One region of the Allobosea sp. P1_A7 genome, then DNA from elsewhere that is predicted to be linked to it. Evidence: riboswitches for the same ligand, from Rfam matches in the RefSeq annotation. Region 1 holds a riboswitch; each other region holds the start of a gene.
What was found. A riboswitch is a leader RNA that binds a small molecule or an ion and turns the genes downstream of it on or off. The one in region 1 is predicted to bind cobalamin.
Positions count from the first base shown of each region.

Region 2: it holds a riboswitch for cobalamin, as region 1 does, so the genes downstream of both, AC1D34_RS14995 (CbtB domain-containing protein) here and AC1D34_RS15635 (TonB-dependent receptor plug domain-containing protein) in region 1, are expected to answer to the same signal.
Region 3: it holds a riboswitch for cobalamin, as region 1 does, so the genes downstream of both, AC1D34_RS03525 (ABC transporter substrate-binding protein) here and AC1D34_RS15635 (TonB-dependent receptor plug domain-containing protein) in region 1, are expected to answer to the same signal.
Region 4: it holds a riboswitch for cobalamin, as region 1 does, so the genes downstream of both, AC1D34_RS03535 (ribonucleoside-diphosphate reductase subunit alpha) here and AC1D34_RS15635 (TonB-dependent receptor plug domain-containing protein) in region 1, are expected to answer to the same signal.

Region 1 covers NZ_JBFTZN010000078.1:36,967-42,662, reverse strand. Annotated here, with positions in the region: gene AC1D34_RS15640 (ABC transporter substrate-binding protein) at 1-452, opposite strand, end outside; gene AC1D34_RS15635 (TonB-dependent receptor plug domain-containing protein) at 573-2,516, opposite strand; cobalamin riboswitch at 2,637-2,837, opposite strand; gene ccoS (cbb3-type cytochrome oxidase assembly protein CcoS) at 2,855-3,031, opposite strand; gene AC1D34_RS15625 (heavy metal translocating P-type ATPase) at 3,028-5,235, opposite strand; gene AC1D34_RS15620 (FixH family protein) at 5,241-5,696, opposite strand, start outside.
Region 2 covers NZ_JBFTZN010000074.1:4,481-9,289, reverse strand. Annotated here, with positions in the region: gene cobW (cobalamin biosynthesis protein CobW) at 1-1,016, opposite strand, end outside; gene AC1D34_RS15005 (DUF1636 family protein) at 1,021-1,410, opposite strand; gene AC1D34_RS15000 (CbtA family protein) at 1,460-2,200, opposite strand; gene AC1D34_RS14995 (CbtB domain-containing protein) at 2,213-2,392, opposite strand; cobalamin riboswitch at 2,431-2,613, opposite strand; gene cobU (bifunctional adenosylcobinamide kinase/adenosylcobinamide-phosphate guanylyltransferase) at 2,754-3,278, shown strand; gene cobO (cob(I)yrinic acid a,c-diamide adenosyltransferase) at 3,292-3,903, shown strand; gene cbiB (adenosylcobinamide-phosphate synthase CbiB) at 4,007-4,809, opposite strand, start outside.
Region 3 covers NZ_JBFTZN010000013.1:22,999-28,694, reverse strand. Annotated here, with positions in the region: gene AC1D34_RS03535 (ribonucleoside-diphosphate reductase subunit alpha) at 1-717, shown strand, start outside; gene AC1D34_RS03530 (ribonucleotide-diphosphate reductase subunit beta) at 843-1,970, shown strand; cobalamin riboswitch at 2,061-2,270, shown strand; gene AC1D34_RS03525 (ABC transporter substrate-binding protein) at 2,547-3,575, shown strand; gene AC1D34_RS03520 (FecCD family ABC transporter permease) at 3,641-4,609, shown strand; gene AC1D34_RS03515 (ABC transporter ATP-binding protein) at 4,606-5,373, shown strand; gene AC1D34_RS03510 (class I SAM-dependent methyltransferase) at 5,386-5,696, shown strand, end outside.
Region 4 covers NZ_JBFTZN010000013.1:29,226-34,921, forward strand. Annotated here, with positions in the region: gene AC1D34_RS03535 (ribonucleoside-diphosphate reductase subunit alpha) at 1-1,659, opposite strand, end outside; cobalamin riboswitch at 1,778-1,979, opposite strand; gene cobF (precorrin-6A synthase (deacetylating)) at 2,163-2,924, shown strand; gene AC1D34_RS03545 (efflux transporter outer membrane subunit) at 3,354-4,853, shown strand; gene AC1D34_RS03550 (efflux RND transporter periplasmic adaptor subunit) at 4,850-5,696, shown strand, end outside.

The sequences.
Region 1 (5,696 bases):
GCCTGTCCGAGCGCGACGGTCTCCAGCGCGATCTGGCCGTAATTGTCGATGCCGAGTTCGGCGGCGAGATTGGTCAGGCCGGCGCGGGTCAGGATCTCGTCCACCAGCGAGCCGCGCCCGACCGTGAACCCGTTCGGCCGCAGGACCAGCGCCCTGGGATGGCCCGCGCTTTGGTTGGCGGCGAGCGTGTCGAGGCGCCGGTCGATCGCTGCGATCAGGGCCGCGCCGCGTTCTGGCTCGCCGAGCAGGGCCGCCATCTCGGCGATCTGGGCACGCATTTCAGCGAGATTGCGCGGCACCCCGAATTCGCGGACGGGAACACCGGCCTTCTTCAGCAGCGCGACCGTGCTGCGCGTCGTGTAGGCGCCAGCGATGATCAGATCGGGCTTGTAACTCAGCACCTCCTCCACCAGACCGTGATTGGCCGGGATGGTCTTGGCAATCTCGGCCATGTTGGCGTTGCGCGGGTCCTGCGAGAGCCAGGTGTTCGGCGGCCGTCAGGCCGCCGAAACCGAGCAAGAGGCCAAGCGCCAGAACGGCGCCGCGAGTCATCGCGCGGGCCGCCCAAGGCTTCACAGCGTTACCTTCAGGCCGCCATAGGCGCTCAGACCCGGCACCAGGAAGCCGACGGGGTTCTCGTAGCGCTTGTCCAGCAGGTTATCGATGCGGCCGAAGACACTGAGCCTGTCCGTCGCCTTGTACTCGGCGGCGAGATTGACGATGGCCGCACCCGGCGCCCGCATGCGCGAGATCGAGAAGTCACGGTTTCCGTCGACGCGCTCACCCACATAGATCAGCGTCGCCGAAAGGGTGAGCTTGTCAACCGGGGTCCAGCTCGCCGTCACGCTGGCCTTGTGACGGGGACGGCGCAGCAGTTCCTGCCGGGCGATGTCGTCCTTGGCGATGGTGAAGGTGTAGTCGGCCCGCACCTTGAACTGCGGCGAGATTTCGAGCGCGGTAAAGGCCTCCACCCCCTTGGTCGTGGCCTTGCCGATATTGGCATAGGAGTTCCGCGCCACGTTGGTGACGATCAGGTTCTCGATGTCGTTGTGGAAATAGGTGGCGCCGAACCGGACCTTGTCATCGAGGAGAGGCTGCTCGAAGCCAAGATCCCAGCCGCGGCTTTCTTCCGGCTTCAGGTTGGGATTGCCGAAGAAGTTGAAGGCCGGGCGAGAATCGCTGAAACGCTCGCTCAGGGTCGGGGCCTTGAACCCCGTGCCATAGCTCCCCTTCAGCTTGGTTTCGATTTCCGGCACGATATAGGCTGGCGCGAAGCGGTAGGTCGTGTGGCCGCCAAAGGTCTCGTCATCGTCGTAGCGGATGTTCGAGACCATGAAGAGCCGGTCGCCGAAATTCGACTGGAGTTCGGCAAAGGCGCCCGTATTGCCGTTGGATGCCGTGAGCGCGCGGGTTTCCAGCCGTTCGCGCTCGTATTGCAGACCCATCACCAGGGTCTGCCCCTTCATCAGCTCAAGGTCGCCGCGCCAGTCGACCTTGGTGCGCTCGCCGAGATTCTCCGTCGGCAGGCCGAGGATACCAATCGCATTCGGCGTGCGGCCGGTGCGGTCCTGATTGCTGTAGGACAGGCCGAAGCGATTGACGAAGCGCCCACCAAGCGGATCCCAGACGACCTCTCCGCGGGTGAAGGCCTGCTTGTAGTCCTGGCTGCTGCGGAAGCTGCTGGGCGTGCTCGGAAAGCCGGAATCGCCGGTGAAGAGCAGGTAGCCGTCAGTGTAGCGGCCGACCCAGTTCAGCGACAGCGTATCGGACAGCGCGACGCCGAACCGGGCCGAATAGGTCCAATTGTCGTAGGAATTCGGGTTGACGCGGCGCCCCGACGGCACGAGCCCGGGAGGCGTCACCGGGGTCGAATCCGATTTGAAATGGGCGATGCTGAGGGCGTAGTTGAAGCGGTCATCGCCGCCGCTGAGGCCGACCGACTGGTTGAAGGTGCCGTATGAGCCGGCCTCGGCTCGGGCCGTGAGCTTCGGCGGACCCTCGCCACGCTTGGTGGTGATCGAGATGACGCCGCCCAGCGCGTTGGCGCCGTAGAGGCCGCTTTGCGGTCCGCGTAGCACTTCGATGCGCTCGATGTCGTCGGTCAGCATCGAGCCGAAATCGAAGGAGCGGTTCGGGGTCGACGGGTCGTTGGCCTCGATGCCGTCGATCAATACCTTGACGTGGTTGGAGTTGGTGCCGCGGATGAAGACCGAGGTCAGCCCGCCCGGCCCGCCGGTCTGCACGATATTGAGGCCGGGAACGGCGGCGAGCGCCTGCGGCAGGGTCCGGCGCTGCTCGCGCTCGATATCACCGGCAGTGATGACGGTCACGGAATTGGCGATCTCGCGCGCTGGCGTGGGTCGCGTCGTCGCGCTGACGACGATTTCGTCGAGGGCAATCGATTCGGTGGCTGACTGGGCGGATGCCTGGTTGGCGGGGAGGGAGCCGGCGGAGACAAGGAGCGACAGGGTGATGAGCAGCCGGCTGCGCCGGGCAACCTTGGGAGGACGGATCACGATGGAACCTCGGGCGTTGACGTCTGTGGCACGTCACCGCGAACGCGAGGCCCCGTCCGCTGCCCTTAGCCAGCGTGCAGTTCAACAAGCGATCGAAACACCCCGTCCGAACGTGTTCGCGTGTGACCACGGCTGACGGCAGGTCTCCTGGCTCGCGGGTCGGTGCCTTGTCGCCGCCTTCCCAGGTCCGAGGGCCCCAGTGGCGTGTGGCGAAAGGCTCGCCGCTTACAGTTGCGGGGGCAGCCACGGCATTGAATGGCGAACCATCCGCACCGCATTCCCTTTTGATCCCCTAAGGGAACCGTCGCTGGCGAGGTAAGGCCGGAACGGCCGCTGCGTCAATGATCGTTGGTGCGGGTGTCCCCAGGCGAACGCAGGTCGTCATCCCTCAAAATGCGCCAGCTCGGTCCCTCGAGATCGCTGAACTGGCCGGTGCGCATGCACCAGAAGAAGGCCGCCAACCCCAGCAGTCCGAGACCGAGTGCCAGGGGGAACAGGATCACCAGGATATTCATGACGCCACTCCCGTATTCTGCCGCGGCAGGCCGCGTCCCGCGCGCAGCGCGTTGAGCGTGACCACCAGTGACGAGCCCGACATCGCGACGGCTGCGACGAGCGGCGTCGCGAAGCCCGCGACGGCAATCGGCACCGCGACGGCATTGTACAGCACCGCAAACCAGAGGTTTTCCAGCATGAGGTTGCGCGCCCTGCGGGCGATGCGCAGGCTGTCGGCGACCGGCATCAAGCTGTCGCCGATGAAGACAATGTCGGCCGAGGCCTGCGCCAGGTCGGTCGCGCTGATCGGCGAGATCGAAACATGGGCCTTGGCAAGGGCCGGAGCGTCGTTGAGCCCGTCGCCGATCATCAGCACCTTGCGCCCCTTGGCGCTGAGCCGGTCGAGCGCCTTGAGCTTCTCGTCGGGACGCAGGCCGGCTTCGGCCTCCGTGATACCGAGGGCCGAGGCGACCGGCGCGACAGCTTCGCTTCGGTCGCCGGAGAGAATGCGGATCTCGAGGCCGAGACCGCGTAGCGCGGCGATACAGTCGCGCGCCTCCGGCCGGATCTTCTGATCGACCGCGAAGATGGCGCATTCAGTGCCATGGCGCCAGGCGATCAGGGAGGCTGAGGGATGGCGCGCGGCGACGATGGCGGCTTCCGCCCCGGCCTCGCAATAAGCGACGCTGCCGAGACGGGTCTCGATCCCATCCACAATCGCGCTCAGGCCTGCGCCGTGATTTTCGCTGACATCGCTCGCAGGAGCAGGATGGCCGGCGGCACGGGCGATGGCGCGGGCGAGAGGGTGGCGGCTCGCGGCTGCCAGCCTGCCCGCCGCCTGCAAGGTTGCGGTATCGATCTCAGCGCCATTGACCAGATCGGGGTCCGGCAGGGTGAGGGTGCCGGTCTTGTCGAAGACAGCGACATCGGCTTCGGCCAGGCGCTCCAGCGCATCGCCCTGTTTCAGCATGACCTTGCGCTTGAACAGGGCAGACGCAGCAACGACCTGCACGGCCGGAATCGCCAGCCCCAGCGCGCAGGGGCAGGTGATGATCAGGACGGTGATGGCGATGATCAGTGCTTCGGGCCAGGGCAGGCCGAAGGCCATCCAGCCCAGCAGGGTCGCGAGCGCCGTGGCGTGGACGAGAGGGGCGTAGACCCTTGCCGCCCGATCGGAAAGCTTGACATAGCGGGAGCGGCTTTCGACCGCGCGCGCCATCAGGGCATCGATCTCGTCGAGCAGGGTGCCGCTGGCTGCGGCTTCGACCTTGACGGTCAGGGCCCCGGAGAGGTTCACGGTGCCGGCATAGACCTGCGCGCCGGCCATGACGGCATGCGGCAGGGTTTCACCGGTGACGAGGCTCTGGTCGATTTCGGAGGAGCCGGTCTCGATGATGCCATCGACACTGACGCGCTCGCCCGGCTGGATCAGGACGCGGTCGCCGGGCACGATGGCCGCGATCGGCGTCACCATCGCCTCGCCATTCGGCATCAGCCGGGTCGCGGTTTCGGCCTTCAACGCGGCAAGATTGCCAGCGAGGTCGCGCGTGCGGCGGCGCATCAGCTGGTCGAGATAGCGCCCGATCAGCAGGAAGAAGATCAGCATCACCGCGCCGTCGAAATAGGCATGCTCGGCGTGGTTCCAGGTCACCACCACCGACATGCCGAGCGCGAGCACGATGCCGAGCGTGATCGGCACGTCCATGTTGACGGCGCGGGCGCGCAGAGCCCGGAGCGCACTCTCGAAGAAGGGGCGGCCGGCATAGGCGGCGGTTGGCAGGGCAATCAGCGCTGAGAGCCAGTGAAAGAAGTCGCGCGTGACCGGATTGATGTCGCTGCTATTGCCCGACCAGACCGAGACGGAGAGCAGCATGATGTTCATCGAGGCGAAGCCGGCGACGCCGAGATAGCGCAGCAGCCGCCTTTCCTCGCTTGTGTCGTCCTCACGGCCGGAGGCGGGCAGGAAAGGGTAGGCCTTGAAGCCGAGCCGGGAGAGGCGCTCGATCACGGCCTCTGGGCGCAGTACGCCTTCCGTCCATTCCACCGTGACGCGCTTCAGCGCGAGATTGACCCGGGCGCTGAGGATACCGGTCTCATGGGCAAGGCCGTTCTCGATCGCGTGCATGCAGCCGGCGCAGCGGATGTTCTCCACCGCGAGTTCCATGCCCGCGACGCCGCTTTCGCGATGGCGGATGAAGACGGAGAGATCCTGCTGCGCGGCCATGAGCCTCACTCCTTCAGCATCATGCGGCTGCGGGAGGAGAAGGCCGGGTCCCGATCGCGCTTTGCCTCGACCACCAGGGTCCAGGCGCCGGCATGCAGCCCCGGCACCGTCGCGGAATAGTGGCCCGGGGCAGTTTCGGTCAGCGTCACCTCGCGGTCCTGCTGCCGCGTCGCCGGGTGCTGGAGCTTCGCCTCGACTGCGAGCCCTGTGACAGCTGCGCCCGCCTTGTCCTTCAGCAAGAGCGAAACGACCGCGTCGGCGCCGGCACGCACGACCTCGCTCTGGGCCAGCCAGCCGCGTGCGGCCTGGGCCTGCATGCGCGCGATCTCGCCGTTGAAGCGCTGGCTGGTCTCGTAGGCGCTCTTCACATCGGCGCCGGGCATCGTCCGGATGGCCGAGACCATCATCACGCCATTGACGCCCGCGACCACGATGAAGAAGCCGATCATGCCGAAGAGCAC
Region 2 (4,809 bases), on a different contig from region 1:
TCAAAGCCCTTCAGGCCAATCACCACGAGGCGACCATCCTTGGCTTCGCCGGCCGCCCAGGCGCGGTCGTAATGATGGCTGACCCGACGCCCGACACCCTGGACGACGAGCCGCATCGGCTTACCGGGAATCGCCGAAAAACCCTTCAGGCGCAGCACGCCCTCGGCCTCCGCGGCCCTGGCAACGCGGGCCGCCAGCTCCTCGGGCGAGGTCGCCGCGGCGAGAGCGAAATCGAGGCTTTCGAAATCGTCGTGGTCGTGGTCCTCTGCGCTCTCATGGTGCGAGGGGCGTCCAGCTAGATCGGCCTCGGCAGCCGCGTTGAGGCCGATAATCAGGGCGGGCTCGACCTTGCCATGGGCCGTCTCGACGATCTTGATCGCCTTCGGCAGATGCGCGGCGATCTCGGCCTTGACGCGTTCGCGGCCGGCCGCATCGACGAGGTCGCTCTTGTTGAGCAGGATCAGGTCGGCGCAGAGGATCTGGTCCTCGAACACTTCTTCGAGCGGGTTGTCGTGCCCGACCGCGGCATCCTGCGCCGCCTGCGCAGCGAGAGCGTCGGGATCATCCGCGAACTGGCCATCCGCCACGGCCGGACCATCGACCACGGCGATGACACCATCGACCGTGACACGTGACCGAATGGCCGGCCAATTGAACGCGTTGACCAGCGGCTTCGGCAGGGCAAGCCCCGAGGTCTCGATCAGGATGTGTTCCGGCGGGTTCGGCCGGTCGAGCAGCTTTTCCAGCGCCGGCACGAAGTCGTCGGCGACGGTGCAGCAGATGCAGCCATTCGGCAGCTCGACGATGTCCTCCGCGGTGCAGCCGGAAATGCCGCAGCCGGCGATGAAGGAACCGTCGAAGCCGAGATCGCCGAACTCATTGACCAGCACGGCGATGCGCTTGCCCCCTGCATTCTCCAGCAGGTGCCGCACCAGTGTGGTCTTTCCGGCCCCGAGGAAGCCGGTGATGATCGTGCAGGGGATCTTGCCCAGCGAGCGGGCTTGGGGAGCGTTCATGATCTCATCCTTGTTGGCGCGCCGGGAGAGGCGGTACGCGCGCGACCACGCCCTTGCGGAACGAAGCGGGTCTTTCTTTCCAGGGAACGATACCGTTTGCGCTGGCTGCAAAGCTTGCAGCTGCGTCAACGATTTCGGCGATATGGGTGTCTGCGTCGAGATCGCCGATCAGATAGGTCCATTTGCCGTCGGCCGCCAAGGCGACGGTGCAGGGGCGATTGCAGACCGCGAGGCAGTCGACGGGTTCGACCGGAAGCGTCCCGCCGTCGCGCGCGATGCGTTCGCGCAGCGCCTCGGCAAAACCCAGTCCGGGCTGGTCGTAACCCTCCGGCAGGTCCGCCCGCGCGCGCCGYCAGGCGACGCAGACGAAAATGGTGACATCGCCTTCGGGCATAGGCCGGTTCCTTTGCTTCCGGCGCGATCCCGGGGGATCGCGCTCAGCGTCAGGCCTTGGCCGGGGCTGCGGCACGGCGCGTCGCCCAGGGCCAGAGCACGCCGACGGCAAAGCCGGTGGCGAGCCAGAGGGCAGCCTGGAGCGCGAGCGAGAGCGCGGCGAAATGCGCTGCGATTTCGGCAGGGACCTTGCTCTCCGGGGCGGCGGGATGTGGTGCGCCGATCAGATGCGGGACGAGCATGGCAAGCACGGCAAGTGCCCGCYGCCAGCTCGCCTCCGCCCGCAGGAAGACCCAGAGGCCGCCGGCGGTGACGAGCGCGGTGGCGATCCACCAGGTCTGGCGGTGGAGCAGTTCGGCTGACGCGCTGCCGGGCAATTCCGGTGCGAGCCCGGTCGCCGGCACGAGGCCGAAGGCCAGGAAGCCGCAAGCCGCCCAGATCAGTGCGGTCCGCTCAGTGATGGCATCGCCCGCTGCGATCATGCCGCCGAGCAGCAGGGCGGCAAAGCCGATCGCGGTCGCAATGGTGACGATGGTGGTGAAGGCCGTACGCTGCAAGCCGRCCTGTGGCTTCCACTCGGCGTGGTCGGCTGCGTCGGCGCCGCCATGGGCAAGGACGATCCTGGCATCGCCGGTGAAGCTGGCGTGCTGAAGCTCGACTGCGCGCAGTGCCGTCTCAAAGGTTTCCGCCTTGAGGATCAGCGGCGTGGTGGTGACATGCTGGAGTGCTGCTACCAGGAGCCCAGCAAGAAGCCCGGCCAGAAGACTGACCGTGAGAACACGATTGACCATGTTGCCTTTCCCTCAGTGGCAGGGAAAGGCGAGGGTGTGGCGCGTGTCGTGGGCTGCGTTGTGAACGCTGGTCGAATGGGCGAAGCCGACGGTGAAGATCAGGGCTGCGCCGAGTGCCAGGGCAGCTGCGACAGCCTTGACGCGCTCGGAAGCGCTGGCCTGGGTGGTGATCGAAGCCGTATTCGTCGTCATCTCGGTCTCCTTGGCCACCCCGCCGGCAGCCCGCTGGATTGCATCACTCGCTGACGGCAGGTCTCCTGGCTCGCGGGTCCGGATCTCTCGCCGCCTTCCCGGGACAATCCCAGTGGCCGATGGCGCGAAACTCGCCGCTTACAGTTGCGGGGGCAGCCGCGGTATCGCACCGCGTTCCCTTTTCACCTCCTTGCAGAGGCACCGTCGGCGATGATCATTAGCCATCTGCACGGTGCTGTGCAATGCAGCGATCGTGATTGCGAGCGCAGTGAAGCGATGTGATCTCTTGTCGCCTGTCCCGGCTTGCTTCGCTTCGCTCGCCAGGTCCGTTCCTTAGGCTGATCTTCCCTGGGCTGAGAGTTTGGCAGTGGCAGCGATCCTTTCCCCTCTCACCCTCGTTCTGGGCGGCGCCCGCTCCGGCAAGAGCCGCCATGCCGAGGCCCTGATCGAGATGGTGCCAGCGCCCTGGACCTATCTCGCCACGGCCCAGGCCTATGACGATGAGATGCGCGCCCGGATTGCCGAGCACCGCGCCCGCCGGTCGAAGGAGTGGATGACCATCGATGCTCCGCTGGACCTGGCGCAGGCGATCCGCGCGGTTCCCGCGGGGCAACCTGTCCTGGTGGACTGCCTGACGCTCTGGCTGACCAACGTGATACTGGCAGAGCAGGATGTGGCGGCTGCAAGCCGGGAACTGGTCGAGGCCTGCGTCGCGGCACGAGGCCCGGTGGTCCTGGTTTCCAACGAGGTTGGGCTCGGTATCGTGCCCGAGAATGCGCTCGCCCGGCGGTTCCGCGACGAGGCGGGGAGGTTGCACCAGATGCTTGCGGCGCGGGCCGACCGGGTGATCTTCATGGTCGCCGGTCTGCCGATGCAGGTGAAATGAGCAGGAGGTTCCGATGACGATCGATGCTGACGAGGCCGCCCGCCACAAGGCCAAGATGGAAAAGCGCAAGGCGGTGCAGGATGCCGAGGTTGCCGCCAAGACGATCGAAAAGGGACTCCTGATCGTCAATACGGGGCCAGGCAAGGGCAAGTCGACCGCCGCCTTCGGATTGATCCTGCGGGCTCTCGGCCATGACTGGCGCGTCGGGGTGGTGCAGTTCATCAAGGGCGCCTGGGCGACAGGGGAACGCAAGGCGCTCGACGCCTTCGGTGATCGCATCGTCTGGCACACGATGGGCGAAGGCTTCACCTGGGAAACGCAGGACAAGGCCCGCGACATCGCTGCCGCCGGGCGCGCCTTCGCCAAGGCCAAGGCGTTGATGGACGATCCGGAGATACGCCTGCTCGTGCTCGACGAACTCAATATCGCGCTGCGCTACGACTATCTGCCGCTGGCGGAGGTGGTCGAGACATTGGCGAGCCGGCGCCCTGATCTGCACATCGTCGTCACCGGCCGCAATGCCAAGCCCGAGTTGATCGCCGTCGCAGACCTCGTCACCGAGATGACGCTGGTCAAGCATCACTTCGCGGCGGGCGTGAAGGCACAGGCCGGGATCGAGTTCTGAGGCTGAGCCATCGACCCGAAACGTGAGTTGCGGCTTTCGGGAAAGTCGAAGCAAACACAGAAGGTGAGATCGTCGTTCCCGATGCGATGCCCGGTCCGATGAACTAGAGGGCGAGCGCGGTAGCGGCCCCCGCAACGGCGAGCCCCCACAGCAGCAGACATGCCCTCCGATAGAGAGCGAGCGCCCGCCGGATATCCGCCGCTTCCGCTTCGGCCCGGCCGTCCCCCATCCAGCCGTCGTCGACCCTGACCTCGCCATAGACGCGCGGGCCCGCCAGACGGAGGCCTAGCGCACCTGCCATCGCGGCTTCCGGCCAACCGGCATTGGGCGAACGATGATGGCGGGCATCGCGTCGGACAGCTCGCCACGCATTGGCGGGGTCTGACGTTTTGTCGAGTGCGGCGGCTGCGGTCAGCAGCAGCGCGGTGAGGCGAGAGGCGGGAAGGTTGACGAGGTCGTCGAGACGCGCCGCCGCCCAGCCGAAGGCGAGGTGGCGCGGTGTCTTGTGGCCGATCATCGAATCGGCGGTATTGATCGCCTTGTAGAGCGCGCCGCCCGGCAGGCCGCCGACGCCGAGCCAGAAAGCCGGAGCGACGATCCCGTCCGAGAAATTCTCGGCAAGGCTTTCGATTGCGGCGCGGGAAACTCCGGCTTCGTCGAGGGTTTCGGGGTTGCGGCCGACAATCATCGAAACGGCCATGCGTCCGCCTTTGAGCCCGTCCCGCTCCAGTCCTTCGGCGACCCGTGCGACATGCTCGTGCAGGCTGCGCTGTGCGATGAGGCTGGAGGCGACGAGCGCGAGGGGCAGCCAGCCAAGCGGGCCGAGGCCGCGGCAGAGCAGGGTGAGCCCCCATGAGATGGCAAATGTGGCGGCAAGCAGCAGCGCGAGGGCGAGGCCGCCGGCCG
Region 3 (5,696 bases), on a different contig from region 1:
ATCCTCTCGGAGGCCCGCGACGGCGATGTCGAGCTCGATCGTTCGACGACGCTGGACTGGGACAGCCTGCGCGAGCGGGTGAAGACCACCGGCATGCGCAACTCGAACTGCATGGCGATCGCCCCTACCGCAACGATCTCCAACATCGTCGGTGTCTCGCAGTCGATCGAGCCGTCCTATAGCCAGCTCTACGTCAAGGCGAACATGTCGGGCGACTTCACGGTCGTGAATGCCGACCTCGTCCGCGATCTCAAGGCGCGCGATCTCTGGGACGAGGTCATGGTCTCGGACCTGAAATACTACGACGGAAAGGTCAGTCAGATCGACCGCGTCCCCGACGATCTCAAGGCGCTCTACGCAACCTCCTTCGAGATCGAGACAAGCTGGCTGATCCGCGCCGCCGCACGCCGTCAGAAATGGATCGACCAGGGCCAGTCGCTCAATCTCTACATGGCGCAGCCTTCCGGCAGGAAGCTCGACGAGGCCTATCGCCTCGCCTGGCGGCTCGGCCTGAAGACGACCTATTACCTGCGCGCGCTCTCGGCGACCCATGTCGAGAAGTCGACGCTGAAGGGCACTGACGGCAAGCTCAACGCGGTGTCGGCAACGGTCCCCGTCGCGTCCAAGCCGATCCTCGTCGACATCCCGCTCGACAATGGCATGGCCGTGCCGAACGCCTGCTCGATCGACGATCCGACCTGCGAAGCCTGCCAGTGAGGCAGCGGCGGCATCCACGCTCGCCTTCGCGGCGCGCATGGATGCCCGGCCCTGCCCGATAGCGAACGATACGGACGGCCGGGGCAGACCCGGCCATGACATTCAGACCCGATTGGATATTCATCATGCTCGACTGGTCAGACAGCAAGCCTGCCACCGCCCTCGATCTCAATCCGGCCGCGCCCGGCGGAACCTCTGCCGATGCCACCGGCCTCGGCGAGATCGATCGCTCCGGCGGCCGCGTCAGCGTCGACGAGAAGCGGATGATCAACTGCCGCGCCGATGTGAACCAGCTCCTGCCGCTCAAGTACAAATGGGCCTGGGAGAAATACCTCGCCGGCTGCAACAATCACTGGATGCCGACAGAGGTCTCGATGCAGGCCGATATCGCTCTGTGGAAGTCGAAGGACGGGCTGACCGAGGACGAGCGCCGCACGATCAAGCGCAATCTCGGCTTCTTCGCGGCCTCGGAAAGCCTCGTCGCCAACAACATCGTGCTCGCGATCTACCGTCATCTCACCAATCCGGAATGCCGGCAGTACCTGCTGCGCCAGGCTTTCGAGGAGGCGGTGCACACCCACACCTTCCAGTACATCGTCGAGAGTCTCGGCCTCGACGAGGGCGAACTCTTCAACATGTATCGCGAGGTGCCCTCGATCACCGACAAAGCGGCCTGGGCCCTGAAGCACACCCAGCATCTCGACGATCCCGATTTCGAGACCGGCACGCCCGAGGCCGATCAGGCCTTCCTGCGCGACCTCGTCGCCTTCTACGTGATCTTCGAGGGCATGTGGTTCTATACCGGCTTCGCCCAGATCCTGTCGCTCGGCCGACGCAACAAGATGGTCGGCATCGCCGAGCAGTACCAGTACATCCTGCGCGACGAGAGCATTCACCTGAATTTCGGCATCGACGTGATCAACCAGATCAAGATCGAGAACCCGCATCTCTGGACCAAGGCCTTCCAGGACGAGCTGCGCGGCATGATCCGCGACGCTGCCGAACTCGAGGCCGCCTATGGCCGGGACACCATGCCGCGCGGCTTCCTCGGCCTGAATGCTGCGCTCTGCGAGCAGTACATGCATTTCATCGCCAACCGCCGTTGCGCGCAGCTCGGCCTCGCGCCGGTCTTCGCGGAAACGGAAAACCCGTTCCCCTGGATGAGCGAGGCGATGGACCTGAAGAAGGAGAAGAACTTCTTCGAGACCCGCGTCATCGAATACCAGAACGGCGGCGCCCTGAGCTGGGAGTGAGCCGAGAAGGATGGAGCCGTCTCGCTGCAGGGCTCCATCAGCAGGCGGTGTGGTCGGTGCCTGCGGCTTGACGCCGCCTTGGGCCCCTCTATGGTCGGCCGCGATCAAGGTTCCTCGGGTCCAGGCCCGAAGCTAAGAGGGAATTCGGTGAGGCGCCCTGCGCCGAATCCGAGGCTGCCCCCGCAACTGTAAGCGGCGAGCTCTTCTCCCAACGTCCACTGGCGCTCTCACGCCGGGAAGGCCGGGCGAAGCCAGCGCTGACCCGCGAGCCAGGAGACCTGCCCTGATCGCAGAAGCGTCTTTCGGGCGGGGTGTCCGGGGGGATTTGCGTCGGCGGCAGGTCGTAGACCCGCACCCCCGAACCGATCCGCTCAAGCTCCCGGCTCGTCATCTCGGGGAGCGATGAATTCCATGTCCATGATGCCGAACCACGCGGTCGCAGCCGCGGCAGAGCGCTTGACGCAGACTCGTCGAGCAGTCTATCAAAATTGTAATATTGTTGCATTACAGGATCGGCCGTGCGAGGCCCCCGAGCCTCGCGACGCATGCCGCCGCTCGACGCTATCGGAGACTTCAATGCGCAGCGCCGCACGCCTTTCTTGCCTTTCGTTCGTCGCAGCCATCGGCATGTCGATGTCCGGAGCGGCCTTGGCCGCGCCGACGCAGTATCCGCTGACGCTAGAGAATTGCCGGGAGACGATAACGTTCAACCAGGCGCCAAAGCGCGTCGTGGCGGTCGGACAGACGCAGACCGAGATCCTCTACGCGCTCGGGCTCGGCGACAAGGTCGTGGGCACAGCCGTGTGGTTCAGCCCTGTCGCGAAGCCCTATGAGGCGGTCAACGCCAAGGTGAAGCGGCTTGCCGACAACGATCCGAGTTTCGAGGCCGTCGTCGCCCAGGAACCCGACCTCGTGACTGCGATGTTCGAATGGCATATCGGCCCCAACGGCATCGTCGGCAAGCGCGACCAGTTTGCGAAGCTGAAGGTGCCGACCTATGTCTCGCCCACCGACTGCGTCGGAAAGGACAATTCCGGGCCGGGCGACGGCGTCCGCACGCAGATGTTCACGATGGATCTCGTCTACCGCAATGTTCGCGAGTTCGGGCAGATCTTCGACGTCTCCGATCGCGCCGAGGCGCTGGTCGCCGAATTGAAGGCCCGCGAGGACAAGGCGGTCGCTTCTGTGGCCGGTATCAAGCCGCAGGATGTCCCCGTCGTGGTCTGGTTCTCCAGCAAGGACATCAAGGGCGACGCCTTCCTGGCCGGCAAGAATGGCGTGCCTGCCTATATCCTGTCGAAACTCGGCGCCCGGAACGTCATCACCACCAACGAGGAATGGCCGCTGGTTGGTTGGGAGACCGTCGCTTCCGCCAACCCTGCCGTCATCGTCGTGGTCAAGATGGATCGCCGGCGTTTCCCAGCAGATGACATCAATCTCAAGCTCGACTTCCTCAAGACCGACGCGGTTGCGAGCAAGCTCGACGCCAGCCGGCAGCAGCGGATCGTGATCATGGATGTCGGCGCGACCAGGGCCGGGCTTGATACGATCGACGGCATCGAGGCGCTGGCCAACGGCATCAAGAGCTTCGGCCTCACCAAGTGAGCCATGGAGTGGTTCGGCCCAACTGGTTGGCGAGGGGCTCAGTAGCGATCCTCGCCTTCGTCCTGATGATACTCGCGATCGCGCTCGCCGTGACAATCGGCGAAATGTCGATCCCGCTTGCCACGGTCTTCAGGGCCCTGGGCAACGGGTTGTTCGATCTCGACTACCCCGTGAGCGCGATCCAGCAGGGCGTCATCTTCGACTACCGGTTGAGCCGGGCTGTGGTGGCGGCCCTCTGCGGAGGAGCGCTCGCGCTTTCGGGCGCAATCCTGCAGGCGCTGCTGCGCAATCCGCTCGCAGAGCCCTATATCCTCGGTATCTCGGCCGGAGCCTCGACGGGTGCGGTCGCGGTGATGATCCTGGGCTTCGGCGGTGCTGCGCTCAGCATATCTGGCGGTGCCTTCCTCGGCGCCATTGCTGCGCTCGTCATCGTTGCCTTGCTCGCCGCAGGGGCCGGTGGCGCGACCGACCGCGTGATCCTCGCAGGCGTCGCCGGATCGCAGCTGTTCAATGCGGCGACCGCGACGATCGTCACCACGCTGGCCAGTGCCGAACAGGCCCGCGGCGTGATGTTCTGGCTTCTCGGTAATTTCGGGGGGGTGCGCTGGCCCGATGTCTGGCTCGCTACGCCAGTGGCCTTCGCGGGCTTCGCTGTCTGCATCTTTCATACGAAGGCGCTCGATGCGTTCGCCTTCGGCGCGGATGCCGCGGCCGCGTTGGGCGTGGCGGTGACCCGCGTGCGCATCGTGCTGTTCGTGACGACGGCTGTGATGACAGCGACCATGGTCAGTATCGTCGGCACGATCGGGTTCGTCGGTCTCGTCATACCCCACGCCGCGCGCTTCCTGACGGGCCCAGCCCATGCCCGGCTGCTCCCGGCATGCCTGATCATCGGTGCAGTCTTCATGATTCTTGCCGACATCCTGTCGCGGACGCTGGTGCCGCAGCAGATTCTGCCGATCGGCGTCGTGACGGCGCTGTTCGGCGCCCCGGCTTTCGCCTTCATACTCTATCGCGCGAGGCGACCGGCATGACGCTGGCCGCGCGCGACGTCCGTTGGAGCGCCGGAGGGCGCGTGATCGTGGACGGCGTGACGCTGCACGCCGAACCGGGAAAGATCCTCGGTCTCATCGGCCCCAACGGTTCGGGAAAGTCGAGCCTGTTGAGGCTGCTGTGCCGCCTGCGCAAGGTCGCAAGCGGCGTGGTGACGCTGGACGACCGCGAGATCGGCACCTTGTCGCGGCACGACCTCGCCCGGCGCCTGGCCTTTGTCGAGCAGCAGGCGACGACTGAAATCCAGCTCTCTGTGTGCGACGTCGTCAGACTCGGACGGACCCCGCATCGCGGCGCACTCACGTCCTGGACAGCGGCCGACGAAGACGCGGTCGAGGCCGCGCTGGCACGCGTCGATATGGCCGATCGACATGACCAGTTCTGGCATACGCTATCGGGCGGAGAGCGCCAGCGCGTCCACATCGCGCGCGCACTCGCGCAAATGCCGAGTGAACTTATCCTCGACGAGCCGACCAACCATCTCGATATCCAGCACCAACTCTCGATCCTGACCCTGATCAGGCGCCTGGGTATCACCTGCATCATGGCCTTGCATGATCTCAACCTGGCATCGCTTTTCTGCGACGAGATCGCCGTGCTGCATGAGGGCAAGCTGGTCGATGCCGGGACGCCGGAAACCGTGATGACCGAAGCGCTGATCCAGCATGTCTTCGGTGTCGCGGTCTCCATCCGCCGCGCCGCATCGGGCCGAAGGCATATCGAGTATCTGATCGAACCCTTTTGAGGCGGGAAAGCCATGACGATGCAGCGAAGCGTTGGGGCCGGCGTCACCGACTACTGGAACGCCCGTGCCCCCAAATTTGATGGTGCTGCCTCCCATGTCGCCCAGAGCGAGCTCTGGCGGGCCGTGCTTGAGGCCGCCTTCCAGGCGGATGGCCCCAAGGACGTTGTCGATCTCGGGACCGGGACGGGCGCTTGCGCCCTCCTCGCCGCGTCGCTGGGGCATCGCGTCCGCGCCTGCGACGGGTCTGCGAACATGCTGGCGGTCGCCCGTGCGGCGGCTCGGCAAGCCGGCCTCGGCATTGCGTTTCAGGACGCCACGATCGA
Region 4 (5,696 bases), on a different contig from region 1:
CAGCATCTTGCGCCAGAGATCGAGCGCGTTGAGGCGCTTGAACACCTTGATCTCGCCGCGCTCGGCCTTGGCTTCATAGGCCTCATAGGCCGCCTTGAACGGCTTGCCGTAGAGATCGTGAAGGTCGGGCGTCTCGTCGGGCGAGAACAGCGTCCACTGGCCTCCGGCGGCGACGCGCTGCATGAACAGGTCGGGGATCCAGTTCGCCGTGTTCATGTCATGGGTACGGCGGCGGTCGTCGCCGGTGTTCTTGCGCAGATCGAGGAACTCCTCGATGTCGACATGCCAGGTTTCGAGATAGGCGCAGACCGCGCCCTTGCGCTTGCCACCCTGGTTGACGGCGATCGCGGTGTCGTTGGCGACCTTGAGGAACGGCACGATGCCCTGGCTCTCGCCATTGGTGCCCTTGATATGAGCGCCAAGGCCACGCACAGGCGTCCAGTCATTGCCCAGCCCGCCGGAATATTTGGCCAGCAGGGCGTTGTCCTTCACCGCTTTGAAGATGCCGTCGAGATCGTCCGGCACCGTGGTCAGGAAGCAGGAGGAGAGCTGCGGCCTGAGGGTTCCTGCGTTGAACAGGGTCGGCGTCGAGGCCATGAAGTCGAAGGAGGAGAGCAGGTCGTAGAAGGCGATCGCCCGGGCCTCGCGGTCGATCTCGCGGATCGCCAAACCCATCGCGACACGCATGAAGAAGGCCTGCGGCAGCTCGAAGCGATTGCCTCGGACATGCAGGAAATAGCGGTCATAGAGCGTCTGGAAGCCGAGATAATCGAACTGGAGGTCGCGCTCCGGCTTGAGCGCAGCCGCAAGGCGGGCGAGATCGAAGCGTCCAAGCTCGGGATCGAGCAGCTCGTTGGCGATGCCGGTCTTCACATAGGCGTGGAGATAGTCGCCGTAACGTACTGACATTTCTGCCTGAGTCGCCTGTTCCGGACGACCGGAGACGAAGCTCAGCGCCTCGCGGCGGAGCTTGTCGAGCAGGAGGCGAGCCGAGACCTTGGAATAGTTCGGCTCGGTCTCGACCAGGGTGCGCGCAGCCAGGATCGGCGCCTGCGCCAGCTCATCCTGACTGATGCCGTCATAGAGGTTGCGCTGCGCTTCGCTCAGCACGGCTTCAGCCGAGACGCCGTCGAGCCCGGCGCAGGCTTCGCGAATGACCGTGGCGAGGCGAGCCCCATCGAGCGGCACGAGCGCGCCGTCGGCTGCCTTCATGCGCAGCACCGGCGCGGAGGCGACCACAGGCTTCGCTTCCGCCTTGGCGCGGGCCCGTTCCTGGGCTCGTTCCTCGCGGTAGAGCACATAGGCGCGGGCGACCTTGTGGTGTTCGCTGCGCATCAGCGCGAGTTCGACCTGATCCTGCACATCCTCGATATGGAAGGTACGGCCGGCATCGGCGCGCCGCGTCAGCCCGGCGACGATCTGCTGGGTCAACTCCGCGACGATGTCGTGGATTCGGCGCGAGGCAGCGGCGCTGCTGCCCTCGACCGCCAGAAAGGCCTTGGTCAGAGCGACGCTGATCTTGGAGGCGTCGAACGGGGTGACGCTGCCGTTGCGGCGGATCACCTGGTAGCCCGGTTCCGCGGTCGATCGCGCATCGCTGCCTTGCGATGCGATCGGGCTGAACGTCTCAGGGCGGATGGTATCGGTCGCGAGGGACATCGGCTTTCAAACCCCAATCTGTAGGGGGCAAAGGCCAGGCGGAGTCGCAACGGAGAATGTCGCAGCGACGAGCGCCCGCAGACATGACCAAGCGATCCACCGGGACACCCCGCCCGAGGACGATTCTGCTGTCGCGGCAGGTCTCCTGGCTCGCGGGTCATCGCTCTTGTCCCGTCTTCCCAAGGCCTGGCGGCCTCAGTGACTGATAGTCTGGACAAGTACTCGCCGCTGACAGTTGCGGGGGCAGCGCCGGTTTCGCACCGGCTTCCCTCTTAGCTCTCGATCTTGCGACTCGAGAGACCGTGACCACCATATCTAGTGGATATCGCGACAATTCTGTCAACAGCTTGCCACGGCCTATTCGTTGGCCTGTGAAGAGCGRGGAGTGGTCGAACTATGCGGCGATCGGCCTCGAGGGCGTCATGGCGCAGCTGCTCGCGCTGTCGCCCCACGTGCTATGGCTGCCGAACGGTGGGCCATCTGAGCCCCGACATGGAGGCCGAATGCGCAAGATCCTGATCATCGGAATTGGTGCCGGCAATCCCGACTATGTCACGGTCCAGGCGATCAACGCCCTCAACCAGGCCGACGTCTTCTTCATTCCCGACAAGGGGACAGACAAGGCCRAGCTCGGACGGCTGCGGAAGGACATCTGCGAGCGCTTCATCGAAGGATCGGATTATCGCCTGGTTCCGGTGCCGATCCCGGAGCGTGCCCCCGCCGGAACGAATTACCGTGGCAGCGTCGACGAGTGGCATGCGCGTATTGCCCATGACTACGAGGGCCTGTTCACGGAAGAACTCGGGGACGGTGAATGCGGAGCCTTCCTCGTCTGGGGTGATCCGACGCTCTATGACAGCACGCTGCGGATCGTCGAGCATATTCGCGCCAGGGGCTTCGCTCTCGAATACGATGTGATCCCGGGCATCAGCAGCGTGCAGGCCCTTGCGGCGCGACACCGGGTCGCCCTCAACCGGATTGGCGAGCCCGTGCTGATCACCACGGGACGCAAACTCGCGGAAGGCTTTCCCAATAACCTCGATAGTGTGGTCGTCATGCTCGACGGGGACCAGGCCTTCAAGAGTGTCGCGGGTGAAGATCTCGATATCTATTGGGGCGCCTATCTCGGCACCAAGGACGAGATTCTGATCGCCGGAAAGCTCTCGGAGGTGATGGGCGATATCGAGCGCATCCGGCGCGAAGCGCGAGAGGAAAAGGGCTGGATCATGGATACCTATCTGCTTCGGAGACGCGACGAGGACTGAACGGCGCAATGCGCGCATGACGACAAAAGGGTCCTTATGTCTTCGATTGGCCCCGTCGGGTGGATTGCTCCATCGTGTCACTGTCGCGGTTCGCCGGGTTGTTTGCCCGGAGCGAAGAAGGAGAGCCATTGCGCCGGACCACCCGATGGCCGATCTCAGCCGTCGAGAGCGCGGCGGATGGTATCGCGGCCGCGCTGGCTGCCGGATCAGCCCGAGTTGGTCCTGGCTCAGACGTCGACGAACCGCTTTCGCGGGGCTGGCGCCTTGCAATTCGCGAGGCCGCTTTGTAGGCGTTCACGATCGCCAGAGATCGGCACTCCGCGGGGTCTTCGTCTTTGGAATCATTCTGAAATACGGCGCCTATGACCGCCGATCTGCGCTCTTTCCGCCTGGAATGGAAAGGTCGCCAATGCGGCGGACATGGACGGGATGCACTCTCGCGACAGGCTGATATCGGATTGGACGAGGCTGCTCGCGCTGCCTGTTCTGCTCTGCCTTGGCGCCTGCTCGGTCGGCCCCGACTACGTCGCGCCGACGCAGGATCTGCCCACCCAATGGAATGGCGCCGCTTCGGCTGCGCGGCCTCCCGCTCGGTCGGAGTGGTGGCGGCAATTCAAGGATCCTGTGCTGGATGGGCTCGTGACCGAAGCGGTTGCAGGCAATCTCGATGTCGCCCAGGCGAAGGCGCGGATTCGCGAAGCGCGAGCGAGCCGGGTCCAGGCGATCGCGCCGCTGTTTCCTCAGGTCAATGGTTCAGCATCGGCAACGCGTTCGCGTTACGCCACAAGCTCCGATTCAGGGGGCGGCAACGGCATGAGCAACAGCTTCCGCGCGGGCTTCGACACCTCCTGGGAGCTCGACATCTTCGGCGGGCGCGACCGCGCCGTCGAAGCCGCGACCTATGGCGTCGATGCCGCCGACGATGATCTCGACGGAGTACTGCTGACGCTCATTGGGGATGTCGCTTCGGCTGTCATCGAGGCGCGCGGCTACCAGGCGCGCATTGTGCTTGCCAAGCGGACGGTCGAAACCCAGCGGGTGACCGAGGCACTGACGCGGGTCCGCTTCCAGGCCGGCGATGTCTCGGCGGTCGATACGGCGAGGGCGGTGGCGCAGGTCGCGAGCACCGAGGCGCAGATTCCGGCCCTTGAAACCGCGCTGTCCCAGACCCAGCACCGTATCGCGGTGCTGGTTGGCCGCCCGCCATCCGCCATGGGCTCGCGCTTGACCGGCGCTGCGAAGGTGCCGGCGACGCCCGCGCCACCGCGAGCCGGCGTCCCGGCGGACGTGCTGCGCAACCGGCCGGATGTCCGGCGGGCGGAGCGCAGTCTCGCCCAGGCAACGGCACGGATCGGCCAGGCCGAGGCGGTTCGCTACCCTTCCGTGAGCCTGACCGGCAATATCTCGACCTCGGCGCTGAAGCTCGGCGACCTCGCGAAGAACAGCGCGATCGGCTGGTCGATCGGCCCATCGCTGAGCGTGCCGATCTTCAATGGGGGCGAACTCGCTGCCGCGGTCGATGTGGCGCGCGCCCGGCGCGACCAGTCGGATGCGGCGCTTCGGCTCGCTGTGCTGAGCGCCCTGCAGGATGTCGAGGACGCACTGGTTGGATTGCGGCAGGAGCGACTGCGGCTGGCCAGCCTGTCGACGGCGGCTGCGGCTTCCGGTCAGGCGGCGCAGCTGTCCCAGGCGCTCTACCAGTCGGGCGGCGCCAGCTTCCTCGACGTGCTCGATGCGCAGCGCTCGCAGTATAGCTCCGAGGATTCGCGGATTCAGAGCCAGATCGCGCTGGCGACCCGGTTCATCGCCCTCAACAAGGCGCTTGGCGGTGGCTGGCTCCGGCCGGTCGAGGTCTCCCGCCCGCGCGTCGAGGATCCGCCGCAGGGGCCCCGCCTGCGTGCTGTCTCCCTGGAGGTCCCAAGCCCATGACGTCGCGCCGTGCCTTCATGCTGCTGCTTGTCCTGGGCATGCTGGGGGCGGGTGGCTATGCCCTGCGCTCGCAGCAGGCGCCGCAGCCGGCCGCGATTCAACTGCCGACGGTCGCCGCCACGATGGGCGATGTCGAAGAGGTCGTGCTGGCCAGCGGCGCGCTGGAGCCGATCCGGCAGGTGAGCGTCGGCGCGCAGGTCTCCGGCCGGCTGATCTCGCTCAAGGTGGCCCTGGGCCAGAACGTGAGCGAGGGCGACCTGATCGCCGAGATCGATGGCGTCACCCAGCAGAATGAACTGCGCTCGGCCGAGGCCGAGCTCGCCGTGCTGCAGGCGCAGCGCGAGGAGCGCCTCGCCAGCCTCGCCTATGCCGAATCCGTGCTTGCCCGTCAGAAGCAGATGCTCGGCCAGAACGCGGTCTCCCGCGACAATTACGAATCGGCCGAGATGACGGTGCGCACGATCCGCGCCCAGATTGCGGCGCTCGACGCCCAGATCATTTCCGGCGGCGTCAAGGTCGAGACCGCCCGCGCCAAGCTCGGCTATACCCGCATCACAGCTCCGGCGGCGGGCACCGTACTGGCCATCGTGACGCAGGAAGGCCAGACGGTGAACGCGGCGCAATCCGCGCCGACCATCATCGTGCTTGGCGACGTGTCGACCATGACGGTCAAGGCCAAGATCTCGGAAGCAGACGTGCTCAGGGTCAAGGCCGGCCAAGAGGCCCTGTTCAGCGTTCTCGGCGCGCCCGATCGGCGCTTCCCTGGCAGGATCGCCTTTGTCGAACCGGCGCCTGATACGCTGAAGACGCAGAATACGAGCAGCGCCTCGGCCTCTTCGGGCA